2 regions of the Paenibacillus sp. FSL M7-0420 genome follow, and region 2 is predicted to be linked to the other one. Evidence: riboswitches for the same ligand, from Rfam matches in the RefSeq annotation. Region 2 holds a riboswitch; the other holds the start of a gene.
What was found. A riboswitch is a leader RNA that binds a small molecule or an ion and turns the genes downstream of it on or off. The one in region 2 is predicted to bind S-adenosylmethionine.

Region 1 (9,431 bases), 4.2 Mb from region 2:
TCACGACTGTCTGCTGCTGAAGCAGGGCGAGCGTCTGCGCGGCCATGAATTTCATTACTCCGTCATGAGCTATCCTGAGGGGGCAGCCCGGACCTATGCCTACGAGAGTATGGGCAGAGGGGGCTGCCAGCCTGAAGGCTACATCAGAGGCAGCATTATGGCTGCTTATGCGCATATCCATCTGGCCTCCCATCTCCCGGCAGCAGCCCGGCTTGTAGCAGCCTGCCGGGCCTATCGTGGCCGCAAACAGGCTGTGCAGCAGCATGTTCCCGGCTCCCGCAACCAACAAGTGGAATAACGTATCTTAAATTATTAATTCTAATGAAATGTGTGGCGATAAGTGGAAAAACAACATCAATTCATGTTGCTTTTAGCTACTTGGGCTAAAATGGGCAACATTAAGTGTTGTTTTTCCAACTGTTGTCCCAGCATCGGCCATTCGTTCATTAGCAGGTGTACAAATCCAACGATCTCCCGTTCCCATTCAATCCAGCCTAAGCCTCGTCAGCAAATCACTTGTTTAACCTGTATGTCAACCGCTTGTCATACATATAAGAGCCACGTATAATAGGATAAGAGAACGCTTTATCATTGCGCTGTGCCGGTCAACCGGCATATTTGTATCACGGAAATCTGTCGCTGTGCTAGAGAAATCTATCGCCGCCGTACTTAGAGAAATCTATCGTATCCGTGAGAGCGATCATCGTGTTAGGCAAATCTATTGAAGTTATGAGAAGCAACAGCATATGGATGCATCAGGAGAAGGGGGAACGCTGCAGTGAAATTGTTGGGAGCGATTGAAGCAGGGGGAACGAAGTTTGTATGCGGTATCGGGAATGAGGACGGGACGATTATCGACCGGGTGAGCTTTCCGACAGCCACTCCTCAGGAGACTATGGGCCAGGTAATGGATTATTTCAGCGGAAAATCAGTGGAGGCTATCGGGATCGGTTCCTTCGGACCGATTGATCCTGTTATCGGCAGCCCCACCTATGGATATATTACAACCACACCTAAGCCGCATTGGGGCGGGTATAATCTGGTGGGAGCCGTGGAGGAGCAATTCCAGGTTCCGATCGGCTTTGATACCGATGTGAACGGTGCAGCGCTGGGCGAGTACACCTGGGGAGCAGCGCAAGGGCTGGACAGTTGCCTCTATATCACGGTGGGCACCGGGATTGGTGCTGGTGCTGTGGTAGGCGGGAAGCTCGTTCACGGGCTGTCCCATCCGGAGATGGGCCATATTCTGGTCCGTCGTCATCCCGAGGACCACTACGAAGGCTTCTGCCCTTATCACGGCGATTGTCTGGAGGGTCTGGCGGCAGGTCCGGCTATCGGCAAGCGCTGGGGTAAGCCGGCGGGCGAGCTGCCTGCGGATCATCCGGCCTGGGCGATGGAGGCCCACTATCTGGCCCATGCTCTTATGAATTATGTGCTGATCCTCTCGCCGCAGAAGATCGTAATGGGCGGCGGTGTGATGAAGCAGAGCCAGCTCTTCCCGCTGATCCATGCCAAGCTGCAGGAGCTGCTCGGCGGATATGTGCAGCATCCGGCGCTTAATGAACAGATTGGCAGCTATATTGTGCCTCCGCAGCTTGGAGATAACGCCGGTCTGTCGGGCGCATTGGGTCTGGCCAAGCTGGCTTTGGACCGCAAGTAGGATCTTCTGTCAAAAAGACATTGACTGTTACGTAATATATGGTATTCTAGTTTCTAACAGTATAGCATTTAAGAGGAAGCACCTCTTTCACGAATGTCGTGGGAGAGGTGCTTTTTTGCGTTCAAATATGTCATGCGTACTGTAAGACGACGAAAGTAGGGATTTATATGCAAATCGTATTTATGAACCGTTTGTGCAAAAGATCAGGAGTGGACGAAGAGATTTTTGCTCAGCTATGGATTGGAGAGGAAGAGGGGCAGTGGCGTCTGGGCTGGCGCGATTTCTCCGGGGAACAGGAGACGGGCGACAGCCTGTGGTATGAAGGCGGATCATGGAATGAGATGCTGTGTGTATACCGGCACGAGCTTGCCGTGAAGATGGGGGAAGGCTACCGCCCGCTGATTGACGGGGTATTTCATGACGAGGATAACCTCAGCAGCCGCAGCCAGGAGCAGCTTAAGCTGCAGTATTTCAGTGAGCAATACGGGAATGAAGCCATCTTCGAGGAGCTGTGCTCCTGGCGCAGGGGGAAGGCCTCCAGTGAACGGAAGGCGCCTTATATCCTGGCCAGCAACCGTCTGCTGCGCATGATCAGCGCATTTCTTCCCCGTACGGAGGAGGAGCTGCTGCAGCTTCCGGGTGTGGGTGAAGGCAAAGTTTCACAGTATGGTGCAGACTGGCTTAGCATCACCGCGGCGGCTGAGCGTGAGCATGATTTTCCGCTAAGCTGGGTGAATCATGCAATAGACGAAGAGAGCTTCGTATCCTGGCACTATAAGCAGAAGGAGCTTAAGTACAAGAAGCAGCTGGAGCGGCTGAGACTGCGGCGCGTTCTGTTACAGGGGATCGAAGAGGGGCAAGGGATGGAGCAGCTCAGGGCACTTAGCGGAGTTTCCCGCCGTGAAGTGCTTGAAGTATTGGAAGAGCTGGAGAAGGACGGCTATTCGGCCGAGAAGCTCATTGCCCTGGAGCTGAGTGAAGTGAGCTCCGAAGAGCAGAACAATATTTGGACAGCCTATGAACTGATCGGCGACAACTTCCTGAAGCCTGTCCTCTACAAAGCCTACGGCGACAACTTCGTACCTGCTGACGGACTTGATCTGTATTATGAACGCCTGCGGCTGATCCGCATCCGCTTCCGGCGGGAGCATCCGGCGGCGCTTGGAATGGCTGCCCCTTTGTAAGAGGGTGACTGACGGCCTGCATCACTCCCAATCTGCGGTCCTGGTAACCGGAGCTCCTGATCGGCGCAGACGCATTACATACTGGTGACATACCAAAAAGACGAAGGCTCTCCGGGTCCCGGTAGCCGGGTATACGGTGCCTTCGTCCTTCGTATTCGTCCGCTCTGCTTCATAGCCACTCCTTTTTACGGAAGATAATGAGCATTCCGCAGCCTAGCGTCACCATGACGGCAATGACGCCATAGTAGCCGTACTCGGTGTGGATCTCCGGGATATTGTCAAAGTTCATGCCGTAGATCCCGGTAATCACGGTCAGCGGCATGAATATAGTGGTAATTGCCGTAAATACACGCATGATTTCATTGGCGCGGTTCGCAATACTGGACTGATAAGCTTCGCGCAAGTTGCCCATGAGATCGCGGTATGTTTCGAAGGTCTCAGAGATCTTGACCGCATTCTCATAGATATCGCTGAAGTACTTCTGCAGCTGATCGTCGATCAGGCGAAGATCCTTTTTGTTGAGCGTGTTGATAACTTCCTTCTGCGGGCCGAGCATTTTCTTCAGCCAGAGAATCTCACTGCGCAGACCGATGATCTCGCTCAGATGCGATTTCTTGGTATGCATGAGGATGTCTTCCTCGAGCTTCTCGATCCGCGCTTCAATCCGGTCACCGACCGAGAAGAAGTTGTCGACAACGAGGTCAATCAGCAGATACAGGAAGCGGTCAGGTGTACTGACCTCTTGCTCCCACAGTACGGGCTTCAGGACACGCAGCTCATGGATCTTCTGCTTCGTAACGGTAATAATATAATGTCTGCCAAGGAATACGTTGAGCGCACGGAGGAAGATTTCCTCATCATCGAACCGGATGCTGTTCACCACGATGAAATAATGACTCTCATAAATCTCCAGCTTCGGACGCTGATCCTCTTCACTCAGACAGTCTTCCACAGCCAGATCATGCAGGCCGTATATAGGCTGAAGCTCTACAAGGTCCTCCACATCCGCATCAATCCAGTAGAACCCCTCGGCAGGGGCGGTTAAAGTTTCTTCAATATTGTCAATAGGCGTAAAAACCCCTGCATTCACCAACCGGATTTTCATCTGATTCACTCCTTATGTCCCTGGTCTTCTCCAGGGGTATGCTAATTTCAGCACACGGAAAAAATCAGCTTGGCCGGTGGTACAATCATGGATGAAGGCCAAAAGACGGTCCGAGAGCATGAAGAAAAAGGGCTCCCGCCGCCGGCAAGCTGATGTTAATCCTGTGTGGTTGTTCATTCTGCACGCTTATTCGCGAGCCCGGGTCGCCTTCCATTGTTCTCTCACCTCTTCTTTTCGCCGTTTTTGGGTTTGAAACACTTGTCTAGTATAACGCCGGGATATGGCTCTTACAAGAGAAATTGTTTTCTGTCATAAGGCCCCTTCAGCATTGTATGGACTTGACGAAAAGGAGGTTCATGATTTAAAGTGAAATTTAAGAAAAAGCATCGTTCAGATGCTTAAGGTTATTCAACTGAATACAGCTAAATCTTATCAAGAGCAGGTGGAGGGACTAGCCCGATGAAACCCGGCAACCGGCGTGTGAACGCACGGTGCTAATTCTTGCGGAAGCTTTGCAGGGCGTTATTCGTCCGGCGGAAGTTCTCTGGCAGATGAGAGAGGCGCATATGACTGCATGATATGACCTTTCTCGCCCGGGAAAGGTCTTTTTTCGCTACCCTGCCTCAGGTTGAACCACCAAGTGGAACCCCATTTCAGTTAAGGAGTGAACAGCAATGCCTATCAAAATTCCCGACAGCCTGCCGGCCAAAGAAGTGTTATCCGGTGAGAATATTTTTGTAATGGATGAAAGCCAGGCCTTCCATCAGGATATCCGTCCTCTGCGGATCGCCATCCTGAATCTGATGCCTACCAAAGAAACTACTGAGACCCAGCTGCTGCGCCTTATCGGGAATTCCCCGCTTCAGGTGGATGTTGTTCTGCTTCATCCCAGCTCCCATACGTCGAAGAATACTTCGGCTGAGCATTTGAAGAGCTTTTACAAAACCTTTGATGAGATCAGCCACCGCCGGTTCGACGGCTTGATTGTAACAGGCGCTCCCGTAGAACAGCTGGAGTTCGAGGATGTGAACTACTGGGAGGAGCTGAAAGTGATTTTTGAGTGGAGCAAGCAGAATGTAACCTCGACCATGCACATCTGTTGGGCGGCACAGGCAGGACTGTACCATCACTTCGGCGTGCGCAAGGTGAGTCTGCCGGACAAATGCTTCGGAGTGTTTCCGCATACAATGAGCCATAATAATGTCAAGCTGCTGCGCGGCTTCGATGAAGTGTTCCATGTTCCGCATTCCCGCCATACCGACGTCTCCCGTGAAGATATTGAGCAGAACCCGGAGCTGCAGATTCTGGCAGAATCCGAGGAAGCCGGGGTGTACCTGGTGGCTACGCATGACGGGAAGCAGATTTTTGTCACCGGACATTCAGAATATGATCCCTTCTCATTGAAATGGGAGTATGACCGGGATATCGCCAAGGGGATGGAGGTTGCCTTGCCGAAGCACTATTATCCCAAGGATGATCCGACGCGTACTCCGCCGGCAGTCTGGCGCGCCCATGCCAACTTATTATTCGCTAATTGGCTCAATTACTATGTATACCAGGAGACTCCTTACGATATCGGGGCATTTATCTGAGAGGTTGACTTATTCTTAATAGAAGTAATTAATCAGGAGGCAATGGAGATGGATGAGAAACTGAGAATTGAGAGCAGACTGGCACAGATTGGTTCGATGGAGGACCCCGCCACCGGGGCCATTAATTACCCGATTTATCATGCGACGGCTTTCCGTCACCCTAGACTTGGGCAGAGTACAGGCTTTGACTACATCCGCACTAAAAATCCTACCCGCTCTGTCCTCGAAGAAGCGGCAGCGGCCCTGGAATCCGGGGATGCCGGCTTCGCCTGCGCTTCCGGTATGGCTGCACTGTCCACGGTGTTCACCTTGTTTGGACAAGGGGACCATCTCATTGTATCGCTGGACTTGTACGGCGGTACTTACCGGCTGCTGGAACGGATTCTCTCCAAATACGGCATCAGCGCCTCCTATGTAGATACGAATGATCTGGATGGACTGGAAGCGGCCCGCCAGCCGGGCACGAAGGCTGTATTCATTGAGACGCCGACCAACCCGCTGATGATGATAACGGATGTCGAAGCCGTATGTACCTGGGCCCGCCGTCACGGGCTGCTCACGATTGTAGACAATACGCTGCTGACTCCGTTCTTCCAGCGCCCGCTGGAGCTTGGAGCAGATATCGTGGTTCACAGTGCGACTAAGTACCTGGGCGGGCATAACGATGTGCTGGCGGGTCTGATCGTGACCAAGGGGGCAGAATTGTCGGCTGAAATGGCCGTCCTGCATAACTCCCTGGGAGCGGTTCTCGCGCCGAATGACAGCTACCAGCTGATGAAGGGTATGAAGACCCTCGCGCTGCGCATGGAGCGGCATGAGAGCAACGCTCTGGCTATTGCCCGTTATCTGCAGGAGCATCCGGCGATTGCCGAGGTCTTCCACCCGGGCCTGCCTGATCATCCGGGCTATGCCATCCAGAACCGCCAGTCCTCCGGCAACACGGGAATCTTCTCCTTCAAGGTAAAAGAGGCCAGCTATGTGGAGCCGCTGCTCCGCCATATCCGGCTGATCGCCTTCGCCGAGAGTCTGGGCGGTGTTGAATCGCTGATGACCTATCCGGCGATACAGACCCACGCCGATATTCCGGCTGAAATCCGCGATGCTGTAGGTGTGGATGACCGGCTGCTGCGCTTCTCTGTCGGCATAGAGCATGTAGATGATCTGATCGCTGATCTGGGACAGGCTCTGGAGGCCGCCCGGAGCGAGCTGGAATAAGGCACCGCCGGACCCGCCAGGCTGTGCAGCAACCGCAGAACGTACAAGCAGCAGTGCCTTCGGGCGCTGCTGTTTAATTTTGTATGGGACAAGGGAAATTATCCGTCCTGCGCTGCGAAACATTTCTCAAGAACAGCCGATTGTGATACGATGGGAGAACGGACTATTTTTATTTCAAATTGTATTTATCTCATAGACTTCATAGATGAAGAGGAGGCCGTCAACAGTGAGTGCAGTCGATCTTATACTGGGTAAGGCACTGAAGGGTGAACGTCTTCAGTTGGAAGATACGGTCACATTGTTCGAGAGCAATGAAATTGAGAAAATGGGCGCTGCCGCAGATATTATTATGAAGCGCTGGCACCCGGAGCCTATAACGACATTCGTTATCGGCCGCAACATTAACTACACCAATGTATGTGATGTCTATTGCCGCTTCTGCGCCTTCTACCGCAGACCCGGTTCGGAGGAAGGCTATGTGCTTCCCGATGAGACAATCTATCAGAAGATTGCTGAGACCATGAGCGTTAACGGAACTGAGATTCTGATGCAGGGCGGTACGAATCCTAATCTGCCGTTCAGCTACTATACGGATATTCTGCGCGGTATCAAGCAACGGTTCCCGGAGATTACCATGCATTCCTTCTCACCAGCTGAGATTATGAAAATGGTTGAGGTCTCCGGCCTGCCGCTGGAACAGGTCATGCGTGAGATTCATGCTGCGGGCCTCGATTCCCTGCCCGGCGGTGGCGCAGAGATTCTCGATGACCGCACCCGCCGCAAGATCAGCCGGCTCAAGGGCTCCTGGCGCGAGTGGATGGACGTCATGCAGACCGCACACCGGATCGGTATGAATACAACGGCCACGATGGTCATTGGTCTGGGTGAGACTATGGAAGAACGGGCGCTGCATCTGCTTCGTGTCCGTGAAGCCCAGGACGAATGCATTGCGAACAAATATGATTCCGAAGGCTTCCTGGCGTTCATCTCCTGGACCTTCCAGCCGGATAATACGAACCTGAAGCTGGACCGCCAGACCCCGGAGGAATACCTGAAGACTGTAGCCATCAGCCGCCTGGTGCTGGACAATATCAAGAATTTCCAGTCCTCTTGGGTAACGATGGGTCCTGAAGTAGGCAAGCTCTCCCTGCAATACGGCTGCAATGACTTCGGCAGCACGATGATTGAGGAGAACGTAGTCTCCTCGGCGGGCGCGACCTACAAGGTCAACATCGAGTCGATCACCCAGCTCATCCGCGAGGCTGGCAAGATCCCGGCGCAGCGCAACACGCGCTATGACATCCTGCGGACGTTCGAGGATGCGAATGCCAAGATTGATAATGATTTTGTGATGCAGAACTAGAATATAGCTATACATCAACAGATCAATAACGGGGCTGTGCTACCTATAGGTAGCACAGCCCCGTTATGTTTTTTGGAAACTATTGTTTCCTCCAGTTCCGAACAAGAAGTATATCAATGCTAAAACTACGCGAAAACCGAATAGCAATCGTTACAGCGTCATGTAGCTAATGTATACGAAAAACAGCATACATTGTGTTCACTTGCAGGCATATGGCCGAATGTATGCGGAAAACAACATACATTGTGCTTGCTCACAGGCATATGGCCCGAATGTATGCGGAAAACAGCATACATTGTGCTCGCACGCAGGCGCATAACCCGAATGTATATGAAAAACAGCATATATTGAGCTGTATTTCCAGATAATCCCATTGTATTGGATTTTCGTTGTTTTTGTCATAGAGTTGTAAAATTTAATCGTTATATTTTACAAAAATAGCTGAAATAATGTGAGATTTTACACAACAATTTATAAGAGTTAATGGAATTTGATAGATTCATAGGGAAGGCTATGATACAATTTTTCGGACAGTGGTAGAATAATCTAGCAATCACAGGGAGGAAATTAGATTTATGGGAGAGAGAAGATGGAACAAGCCGATAGCTTCTTTATTGGCTACCACAGTTCTGGCAGCACAGATGCTGGGCGGAGTATTCAATGTTCCTGTGCTGGCGGCAGGAAAGGCTGAGGCTTCTCCGGTGATTAATCCGGGAACCATTAATTTACGCTTGATGAGCACCACTGATGTTCATACGAATGTATATGGATGGGACTATTTCAAGGGTGCCGCCTCCGCGACTGTAGGTCTGGACCGTACTTCAACCTTGGTAAAGACTGCACGCAGTGAAGCAGAGGGCGAGTACAACCTTTTGCTGGATAATGGCGATTTAATTCAAGGAACACCGCTGGGAACGTATATGGCCCAAGTGTCTGATTTCAGGGAAAGTGAAGACCAGATTCATCCGATCATCGCAGCTATGAACCTGATGGGTTATGATGCAGCAACCTTTGGCAATCATGAATTCAATTATGGTTTGGATTATCTGGACCGGACCGTTAAAGGCAATGTAAACAGCGCAACTTATAAGGAGTCTACGGGAGCGAAGTTCCCTTATGTGAATGCAAATATTTATAATGTGTCCGATAATAATAATACATTTGAACCTTATAAAATCATCGATAAAGAGGTAAAGGACAGCAACGGCAACACCGTTACCATTAAAGTCGGCCTCCTGGGTCTGGTTACTCCTCAGATCATGGAGTGGGACAAGGTGAACCTGGAGCAAAAGGTTATTGCCAAAGATATTGT
Region 2 (9,431 bases):
CCCGCAAAGATGAACAGCACCTGCAGCGTCAGGTCACACTCGCCATGCGGGTATCCATTCTGACCGGCACACCGGTTGTGCTCTCACTGGTCGTGGCTGCTTATTCTGTGAATGGCCTCTTGTTCAAAACACTCGATGGAAGCGGCATTGTGGCGATGCTGACGCTGGGTACCATTTTCCAGATTACGATGATGACTACCAACTCGATCCTGCTTGGAATGGGCAAATCGCGGATATCGATGTATTATGTACTTGTTGGTATCCTCGTGAAGTTTGGTTCTAACTTCTTGTTCAGCCAGTGGTTCGGCATCTACGGCATTATCGGCTCTACGGCATTGTGCTTCATTGTCATTACACTGCTGAATCTGCGGATGCTCAAAAAAATCGTACCCTTCTCCATTCTCGGTAAACGCTGGGGAGGCTTCTCCATTGCGGTTCTGGCCTCGGCCGGTATCGGCTATGGTCTGAATGAAGCAGGCCTATTGATGACTGATCTGATGCCGGCCCGCTTAGCCTTCCTGATTACCTGTCTGGTGGTTGGGGCGGCAGTGGTGATTGTCTATCTGGTTCTCCTGATTATTCTGGGCGTACTCAGCAGCCAGGAGATTGCCGGTTATCCCCGTCCGCTGCGCAAGCTGCTCGGTCCTTTGATGAAACTGCAGCCTGCCCGTGTGCGTGCCGGTGAATAATGATATGACTATTGTCTTGATTTGTCATTATTGTTTGACTTATTCCGTACATTTTGCTTCACTTAAAGAGCAAGCTTCGTGTGGAACTCTCTGATAGAAGGGAATGGTCAATTGATGGACAAAATCAGCTCGCCTGCCCAGTTCCAGGTGGCAATTCAGTCTCCGCGTCTGACGGTGGCAGTCTTCAAGGCAGATTGGTGTGTGGATTGCAAATTCATTGATCCGTTCATGCCGGATGTGGAACAGAAATATGCAGAGCGTCTTACCCTGGTCGAAGTGGATGTCGATGCCGTAGGTGATGTCAGCCAGGAACAGAATATACTGGGCATTCCAAGCTTTGTTGCGTACACCGATGGACGGGAACTGGTCCGGTTCGTGAACAAGCTCCGGAAGTCCCGGGAGGAAATCGAGAAGTTTCTTGATACGGCGCTGGACGTTTATCTCAGCATTCACAAGTAATTCCGCAGCACCGCTTTCGCCCTATCCGAGCAGAAGCGGTGCTTTTTTTCTAATCATATAAGCATTTATATGTTTCATACTCATTCCTATACAATACGGGTGATACTATTGACGACAATTCAATTAAAATGGCTCAGCTATCTGACCTGTCTCATTATGTTCATGGCGCTGTTCGGCGGGGTTGTGGTGACCAAGACCGGCTCGGGACTGGAATGCGGAAATCAGTGGCCGCTGTGCCACGGAAAGCTGATTCCGGCCTACACAATTGGCTCTCTGATTGAATATACCCACCGCTTGTTCAGCGGCCTGGCTGGCCTGCTGTCCCTGGCTTCCATGGTTGCCTTCTGGCGTTATGCCAGGCACCGTAAGGATCTGCTGGCCTATGCCCTGCTGACCCTGATCTTCGTCATCATTCAAGGCGGGATGGGAGCGCTTGCAGTTGTGAAGTCGCAGTCGGCTGCGGTTATGGCCCTGCATATGGGCTTCTCGCTGATTGCTTTCGCCGGTTCGCTGATGCTGGCGCTTGGGACTAGGCGGGCATTCTCTCCGGGAGCGGAACTCAGCACAGGAAGTCCTAAAGTCCGTATAGCCTTCCGCAACTTAACCTGGGTTACTGCAGTATATTCATATATCGTTGTCTACATCGGGGCCTACGTAAGCCACACCAGCTCCCAGGGAGGGTGCTCCGGCTGGCCGCTGTGTAATGGACAATGGATCCCGGAAATGAGCGGCGGAGTAGGAATTGTATTCGTGCACCGGATAGCGGCGGCGATTCTGTTCCTGCTGACGGCTATACTTGGGCATCTGGCCTTCTGGAAGCATAAGGAGCTGCCTGAGCTGAGGGCTCTGGGCGTGGCGGCAGTTCTGCTCTGCCTGATGCAGGTATTCAGCGGAGCGGCTGTGGTATACACACTGAATAATGAAAGATTGTACATATTTGCTGCGTTATCCCATATTGTGCTGATCTCCGGACTCTTCGGGGTTCTGTGCTACATGAGTGTAAGGGTCTGGCAGTTAAGCGGAGCTGGCAGGGGCAGCAAGTGATAAGGTAACGGCAACGGTGGACGGGATTAGCATAAGGTCCTGTTTGAGGAGGAACACTATAGTGCGATACGGTAATTTACGACAATGGATTGAGCAGCTCCGCAGGGATAAGGATCTGGCAGTGATAGATACCCCTGTTGATCCTTATCTGGAGCTTGCCGAAATTCACCGCCGGGTGGTGGAGGAGGAGGGCCCGGCACTGCTGTTCACGAACGTGCAGGGAACGCCGTTCCCGGTCGCTACGAATCTGTTCGGTACCGTCCGGCGCGTCAACAAGGCCTTTGGGACAAGACCGGAGCAGCTGCTGAAGTCGCTGACAACGGCGATGGAGCAGCTGGTTCCGCCCTCAGCCGCCGGTTTATGGCGGGAGAAAACGGTGCTGCTTGAGCTGCTGAGAGCAGGGACCAAGAATATACCGCAAGGAGAGGCTCCGGTGCTCGGTGTCTGCAGCAGCAGTGACCCGCTGAAGGAGCTGCCCCGGATTACGGCTTGGCCTAAGGACGGCGGGGCGTTCATCACGCTTCCTCTGGTCTATACGGAGAGTATCACCAACCCCAAGGATCATAATCTCGGATTGTACCGGATTCAGGTGTATGACGACAGCACCACAGGTATTCACTGGCAGATTCATAAGGGCGGCGGCTTCCATCACTCGCAGGCAGAGCATCTCGGCGAGACGCTGCCGGTGTCTGTCTTCATCGGCGGGCCGCCGGCGCTGATTGCGGCAGCAGTGGCTCCGGTCCCGGAACGGATTCCGGAGCTGCTGCTGGCCTCGCTGATGCTGGGCGGCAAGCTTCCTATGGTGCAGGACCCCTTGGGCGGGCACCGGATTCCGGCTGAGGCGGAATTCTCCATCCGGGGACGCGTATCTCCGCTGGAGCGGAGAGCGGAAGGGCCGTACGGCAGCCAGTCCGGCTACTATTCCATGCAGCATGATTTCCCGGTCATGCATGTTCAGCGGATGTGGCACCGCAAGGATGCCATCTACCCGGCGACCATTACCGGCAAGCCGCGCCAGGAGGATTATTATCTGAAGGATTATTTGCAGCGGCTGCTCGCTCCAGCCTATCCTCTGCTGATCCCTTCGGTCAAAGGGCTGTGGTCCTACTCCGAATCCGGTTCGCATTCACTGACTTCAGCGGTCGTGAGGGAGAGCTATCCGCGCGAGTACATGGTGTCAGCGTTTCGTATCTTAGGGGAAGGTCAGCTCTCCTTAACCAAATTCCTGCTGCTGACTAATGTGCAGGTGGAGCTTACCGATTTCCCCAAGCTGCTGGAAACGGTGCTTGAGCGCTTCAATCCGCAATCGGATCTGACGATCTTTGCCAATACCTCCATGGATACACTGGATTATACCGGACGTAAGCTGAATCATGGCAGTAAGGCGGTGATGGCGGGCATCGGCAGCCCGGTCCGTCAGCTGCCAAGGACCTATACAGAGGGTCTGCTTCCATCAATCACCGCCGCTGTGCCTTATTGCGGAGGATGTTTAGCCGTTTCCGGTGCATCCTATGAAGAGGACCCGGAGCTGCCGGAGCGGCTGGTGGCTGCCTTCAAGGAGAGGGAGACCGCCTGGCCGCTGATTGTGCTGGTCGATCGGGCGGAAGAGGCGGTAAGCACGCAGACCTCATTCCTGTGGACCGTATTCACCCGCTTCAATCCGGCAGATGATATCTATTCGGCGGCCGGGGTACACCGGGGCAGCGTCAGCTATACGCTGCCGATTATTATAGATGCCCGGATGAAGCCGGGATACCCGGAGGAGCTGGCTCCGAATGAGGATATTGCGAAGCGGGTAGGCCGCAACTGGAACCGTTATTTTCCTCTAGCGTAGAAGTGAACTTAAGGAGGGTCAAAATATGCTGCGGACGTTACTTGGAGAGCCGCCCCGCGTGAACAGCGGTGTGCTGGCTGAAGCTATGGAGTCCATGGCGAAGGCTGCCTCCGTGCTGCGCAAGGAGATGGCGGCACATGAAGACCATGACCATGAATACCGCAAGCTGGAAATCTGGACACGCGGCCTGATCTCCTCTCTGGATGAGCTGGAGCAGAGCTGGTTCGCAGCCGCCTTTTTCCGGAAGTCAGTGATAGCCGGTTATATGGACGACATGTCGTCCACGGAGCAGGGGGAGTACGCCAGATATGTGTATTTCTACAAGGATGGCTTCATCCGTGTTTTCTCGCTGCTGGACAAGCTGGGCACGGTGCTGAATAATCTGTACAATCTCAATACAGGCAAGGTGAAGACGCATTTCTCCTATTTCACGGTGCTGAGGCAATTTCAGTTGCTGCATGCGCATCATCCGCTGGCGGATGAGCTGGAGCGAATCAGGAATTCCTACCGGGAGCCGGTGGAGAATCTGCGCAAGCGGCGCAACGCTGAGATCCATTACATGAACGCGGAGATGACCGACGACCTCTGGCAGCGTCACCAGGGATTGCATGACAAGATTCGTCTGGAGGATCTCGACAGCCATCTGGAGGATTTGAAGCAGAGCCTGGAGATGGTATGCCAATCCCTGGCCGCCGCATACAGGTACGGGAATGAACAATGGCACAAGAACAAAGCGGCCCCAGGACCTAAATCCGGGCATGTCCGTCCGTAAAAACTTACCTTTGACAAAAAACTCGAAACTGAATATACTTAGGCATACATTAAGTTCTGACAGGATACGGAATATATAACTTCATACTATTATCTTATCGAGAGCGGCGGAGGGATAGGCCCGATGAAGCCCGGCAACCGGTTTGAAGACAGCCTTAAGCTGCATCCAAATGTCATGGTGCTAATTCCTACAATGCCGCCGGTTAAGGGGTATTTGGCAGATGAGAAGGCATTGTCATTATACACACAGGGCCTCTTGCGATCTGCATGGATCGTAGGGGGTCTTTTTATTGCAATGATGGAAGTTAATACAGAAGGGGGACGCAGCGGTTGATAGAATTGAAGGATATAACCAAGGTGTATGGCAAGGGCAGTAAGCAGGCAACTGCACTCTCTGCGCTGAGCCTGTCGATTAAGAAGGGTGAAATCTTCGGGGTGATCGGTCACTCCGGGGCCGGCAAAAGCACGCTGATCCGCTGCATTAATCTGCTGGAGCGTCCGACTGCGGGCGAGGTGTGGGTGGACGGTGTCGAGCTTACAGCGCTCAGCCAGGGACAGCTGCAGGAGCAGCGGCGCAAGATCGGGATGATTTTTCAGCATTTCAATCTGCTCTCATCGGCTACAGTCTATGACAATATCGCGTTTCCGCTGCGGCTGATCGGAGCCGGAAGGAACGAGATTGAACAAAAGGTTAAGGATCTGCTCGCCCTGGTAGGGTTGGAGGAGCACTGGAATAAGTACCCGGCCCAGTTATCCGGCGGACAGAAGCAGCGTGTCGGAATCGCCCGGGCACTGGCGAGTGATCCGGACGTTCTGTTATGCGATGAGGCGACCTCGGCGCTTGATCCGCAGACGACAGACTCCATACTGCGCCTGCTGATGGATATCAACCGCAGATTCCATCTGACCATCGTGCTGATTACCCATGAAATGCATGTCATTCAGAGCATTTGCGACCGTGTTGCCGTGATCCATGGCGGCGGTATTGTGGAGCAGGGTGAAGTGGCCGAGGTCTTTCTGAAGCCGAAGCATGAGGTGACCAAAGAATTCATCCGCAGTGAGACCCAGTCGGACGGACCGCTCCGGCAAGCGATTGATGCTGTGCAGCCGGGTTACACGAAGTCGGTCAAAATCACTTTTCTCGGGCAAAAGACTTACGGGTCGACGCTCTCACAGGTGGTTCAGGGAACCGGGGTTCACTTCGCCATTCTCCATGGCACCATCTCTACAATCAAGGATGTTCCTTACGGCCAGCTGATCGTCCGGTTCGAAGGACCTGAGGGTGCGGTTGAAGCCACGCTCACTGAGCTCATAGCGCAAGGTCTTGATGTGGAGGTGATTTTGTAATGGACTTTAGCACAATCAATTGGGAAGAAATGCTGGAAGCTACGATTGCTACACTCAAAATGATCGCAATTTCAGGAATATTTACAATAATCCTTGGTTTACCGCTTGGAATTGTGTTATATTTATGGGGCAAGTCAAATAACGTTATTATCAGGGTGGTTTACTCGGTATTATCCTTCGTTGTGAATATCCTGCGTTCGGTTCCTTTTATCATTCTGATGGTTGCCCTGATTCCGTTCAGCAAGGCCATTATGGGCACTTCGATTGGTGTGCTTGGAACGATTCCGGCACTGGTGATCGGCGCGGCGCCTTTCTTCGCCAGACTGGTGGAGACGGCACTGCGGGAGGTTGACCGGGGAATTATTGAAGCGGCGCAGGGCATGGGAGCGTCCACCGGGCAGATCGTGATGCGCGTGCTGCTGCCGGAGGCTCGTCCGGGTCTGCTTGCCGGTGTAACCATTACTGTTGTGACCCTTGTCTCGTATACCGCAATGTCCGGCATGATCGGCGGCGGCGGCCTGGGTGACCTGGCGATCCGCTACGGATATTACCGCTATGAGAAGGAAGTCATGATTATCTCGGTAGCGCTGATGGTGATTCTGGTGCAGCTGCTGCAAATGGCCGGTGACCGGCTGGTAAGACATTTTACACGGAAATAAGGTAAGTCCACATATAGCCTTATTCAATAAACCATATGGATTAGAGGGGGATTTACAGATGAAAAAAGTACTGCTTACATTCTTCAGCCTGACCTTGATATTGGTGCTTGCCGCTTGCGGAAACAACAAGGCGAATAACACCACGAATTCTGCTGCCACAACGGCACCTACAGAAGCGGCTGCTGCAGAGCCGACTACAGAGCCTGCTGCGGACCCGGTAACCCTGGTGATTGGTGCTTCTCCTGTACCGCATGCGGAGATCCTCAAAGCAATTGCCCCACTGCTTGAAGCCCAAGGCATTAAGCTGGAGATCAAAGAATTCACAGATTATATTCTTCCCAATACACAGCTTGCCGAGAAGCAGCTCGATGCGAACTTCTTCCAGCACAAGCCTTACCTGGATGATCAGAACACCAAGAACGGCACAGATCTCGTATCTGTAACTGCTGTTCATGTAGAGCCATTTGGCGCCTATTCCAAAAAGATCAAATCGATTGATGAATTGGCAGAAGGTGCGAAGGTTGCGATTCCGAATGATGCAACGAACGGAGGCCGCGCCTTGATTCTGCTGGCGAAGAACGGTCTGATCAAGCTGAAGGATGACACGAATATTGCTTCCACCAAAGCGGATATCACTGAGAACACCAAGAAGCTGGATATCATTGAGCTGGATGCAGCCATGCTGCCCCGTCAGCTGGATGAAGTAGACCTGGCGCTGATCAACACCAACTTCGCACTGGATGCCAAGCTGTCTCCAACGAAGGATGCGTTGTTCATTGAAGGCGGAGATTCCCCGTATGCCAACCTGCTGGTAGCCCGTCCTGACAATAAGGATTCCGATGCTATTCAGAAGCTGGCAGCAGCGCTGACTTCCCCGGAAGCGAAGGAATTCATCGAAAAGCAATATGACGGAGCAATTATCCCGGCATTCTAAGCTTGAACCTAGGGATGTTGAATCATCTAATGAGACCATAAGAAGCCCGTAGCCAGAAATGGCTGGCGGAGCGGCTTCTGGTCTTTTTGAATAGCCAAGTGGTTGATCCTGCAGGCGAAATCCTCTATAATAAAAAAAAATCCCGGCCTCTTAGCGGAGGCCGGGATGGTTTATGAAACGGGATTAGAATACCTGAACGACTTCTTCCACGCCTTCTACTTCTTCAATCAGGGCGCGTTCGATCCCGGCTTTAAGCGTGATCGTGGAGCTTGGGCAACTGCCGCATGCACCCATAAGCTTCAGCTTAACGATGCCGTCTTCAACATCAATCAGTTCCACGTCACCGCCATCGCGCTGCAGGAACGGACGAAGTTTATCAAGGACTTCCAGTACTTCATCGTACATGGTTGCGCTTTGTACATTCTCACTCATTTCTCAATCACTCCTTTCGTATGTTTATTATAGTACAAAAAGTTAAAAAATAAAATGGTTACGGCAGAATAGGGAGATCATCATGAGACCAATTATAGAATTCTGTGCCAGCAACATCGGCCACGGCACTGAACCGCTCAAGCTTAAGCTGGAACAAAACCCTGAATATGATGTAGTGGAGTACGGCTGTCTGAACAACTGCGGAGAGTGTTATCTCCGGCCGTTCGCCATGGTTGACGGGGAGATCATAGAAGCTGATTCCCCCGCTGCTCTGGAAGAGGCGATTGCAGCCGCTATACAAGAAGCAGAGGCCTGGGACAGTCTGGAGATTGATTAAGCCGGATTCAAGCCGGGATTGTTCAGCCGAAATGGCGTTTGGACATCCACAGGACGCCGCTCTTCAGCAGGCGCGGAACCCGGCCCATGACGGAGCGGCGGCCCATCAGGCCGAAGCCGGCATTTTTGCCGAGTGAACCGAGGGTTCCCTTCAGCTTAATCTTATTCAGCTTCGGGGTTTCGCCCCGCCATAACGCCTGTAATATCTGTCCCACCTGCTCGCCCTGGGCACCCGCCGCCTGTGCACTGGGGGCGAAGGGCAGGCTGGCACAGTCCCCGATCACATAGACCTCCGGATATTCAGCAATATTATAATATTCCCCCACAATGAGCCTGCCTCCACGGTCCTTCGGAAGCTCCAGCTGCTGCACGACCTTCACGGGTTGAATACCGGCAGTCCATACCGTCACATCCGCCGGAATAGCCTGGGTGCCATTGAAGATGGCATCCTTCTCGACATGAGAGACCGACACCCCGCCAATCGTCTCCACCTGATGCTCACTGAACCATTCCTCGACATACCTGGACAGCTTGGCCGGAAAAGAAGATAAAATACGTTCTCCCCGGTCCATCAGAGAGATATTCAGATCCGGCCGGCTCTCCCTCAGCTCCGAGGCAATCTCTACGCCGCTCAGTCCCCCGCCGACAATATTGACGGTTCCATAAGGCTTCACATCGTTCAGCCGGCGGTAAGTTTCCCGGGTCCCGGCGAAGCTCTGAATACTGCAGGTGTATTCCTCGGCACCCGGAATGTTATGGTAATTATCCGTACAGCCGAGGGCAATCGCCAGGATATCATAGGCTACCGGCTCCCCGGAATCGAGGAGGACCAGTCTGCTCTCCAGATCAATGGAACCCACCTGCCCGTAACGTACGGTCAGGCGGGGGTGCACCGGGAATTGAATCCGCAAATGGTAATCGGTGGC

Region 1: another riboswitch for S-adenosylmethionine. It lies ahead of metA (homoserine O-acetyltransferase MetA); the one in region 2 lies ahead of MKX51_RS25485 (methionine ABC transporter ATP-binding protein).

Annotation. Positions count from the first base shown of each region.
Region 1 covers NZ_JBBOCJ010000001.1:1,790,032-1,799,462, forward strand. The annotation lists gene MKX51_RS07610 (cobyrinate a,c-diamide synthase) at 1-298, shown strand, start outside; gene MKX51_RS07615 (ROK family protein) at 779-1,660, shown strand; gene MKX51_RS07620 (HRDC domain-containing protein) at 1,828-2,844, shown strand; gene corA (magnesium/cobalt transporter CorA) at 3,014-3,949, opposite strand; SAM riboswitch class I at 4,376-4,507, shown strand; gene metA (homoserine O-acetyltransferase MetA) at 4,624-5,541, shown strand; gene MKX51_RS07635 (aminotransferase class I/II-fold pyridoxal phosphate-dependent enzyme) at 5,590-6,756, shown strand; gene mqnC (cyclic dehypoxanthinyl futalosine synthase) at 6,983-8,119, shown strand; gene MKX51_RS07645 (bifunctional 2',3'-cyclic-nucleotide 2'-phosphodiesterase/3'-nucleotidase) at 8,695-9,431, shown strand, end outside.
Region 2 covers NZ_JBBOCJ010000001.1:5,970,242-5,979,672, reverse strand. The annotation lists gene MKX51_RS25510 (putative polysaccharide biosynthesis protein) at 1-689, shown strand, start outside; gene MKX51_RS25505 (thioredoxin family protein) at 804-1,148, shown strand; gene MKX51_RS25500 (COX15/CtaA family protein) at 1,257-2,192, shown strand; gene MKX51_RS25495 (UbiD family decarboxylase) at 2,254-4,026, shown strand; gene MKX51_RS25490 (Cthe_2314 family HEPN domain-containing protein) at 4,052-4,798, shown strand; SAM riboswitch class I at 4,890-5,025, shown strand; gene MKX51_RS25485 (methionine ABC transporter ATP-binding protein) at 5,128-6,144, shown strand; gene MKX51_RS25480 (methionine ABC transporter permease) at 6,144-6,803, shown strand; gene MKX51_RS25475 (MetQ/NlpA family ABC transporter substrate-binding protein) at 6,862-7,737, shown strand; gene MKX51_RS25470 (NifU family protein) at 7,921-8,169, opposite strand; gene MKX51_RS25465 (YuzB family protein) at 8,252-8,506, shown strand; gene MKX51_RS25460 (NAD(P)/FAD-dependent oxidoreductase) at 8,529-9,431, opposite strand, start outside.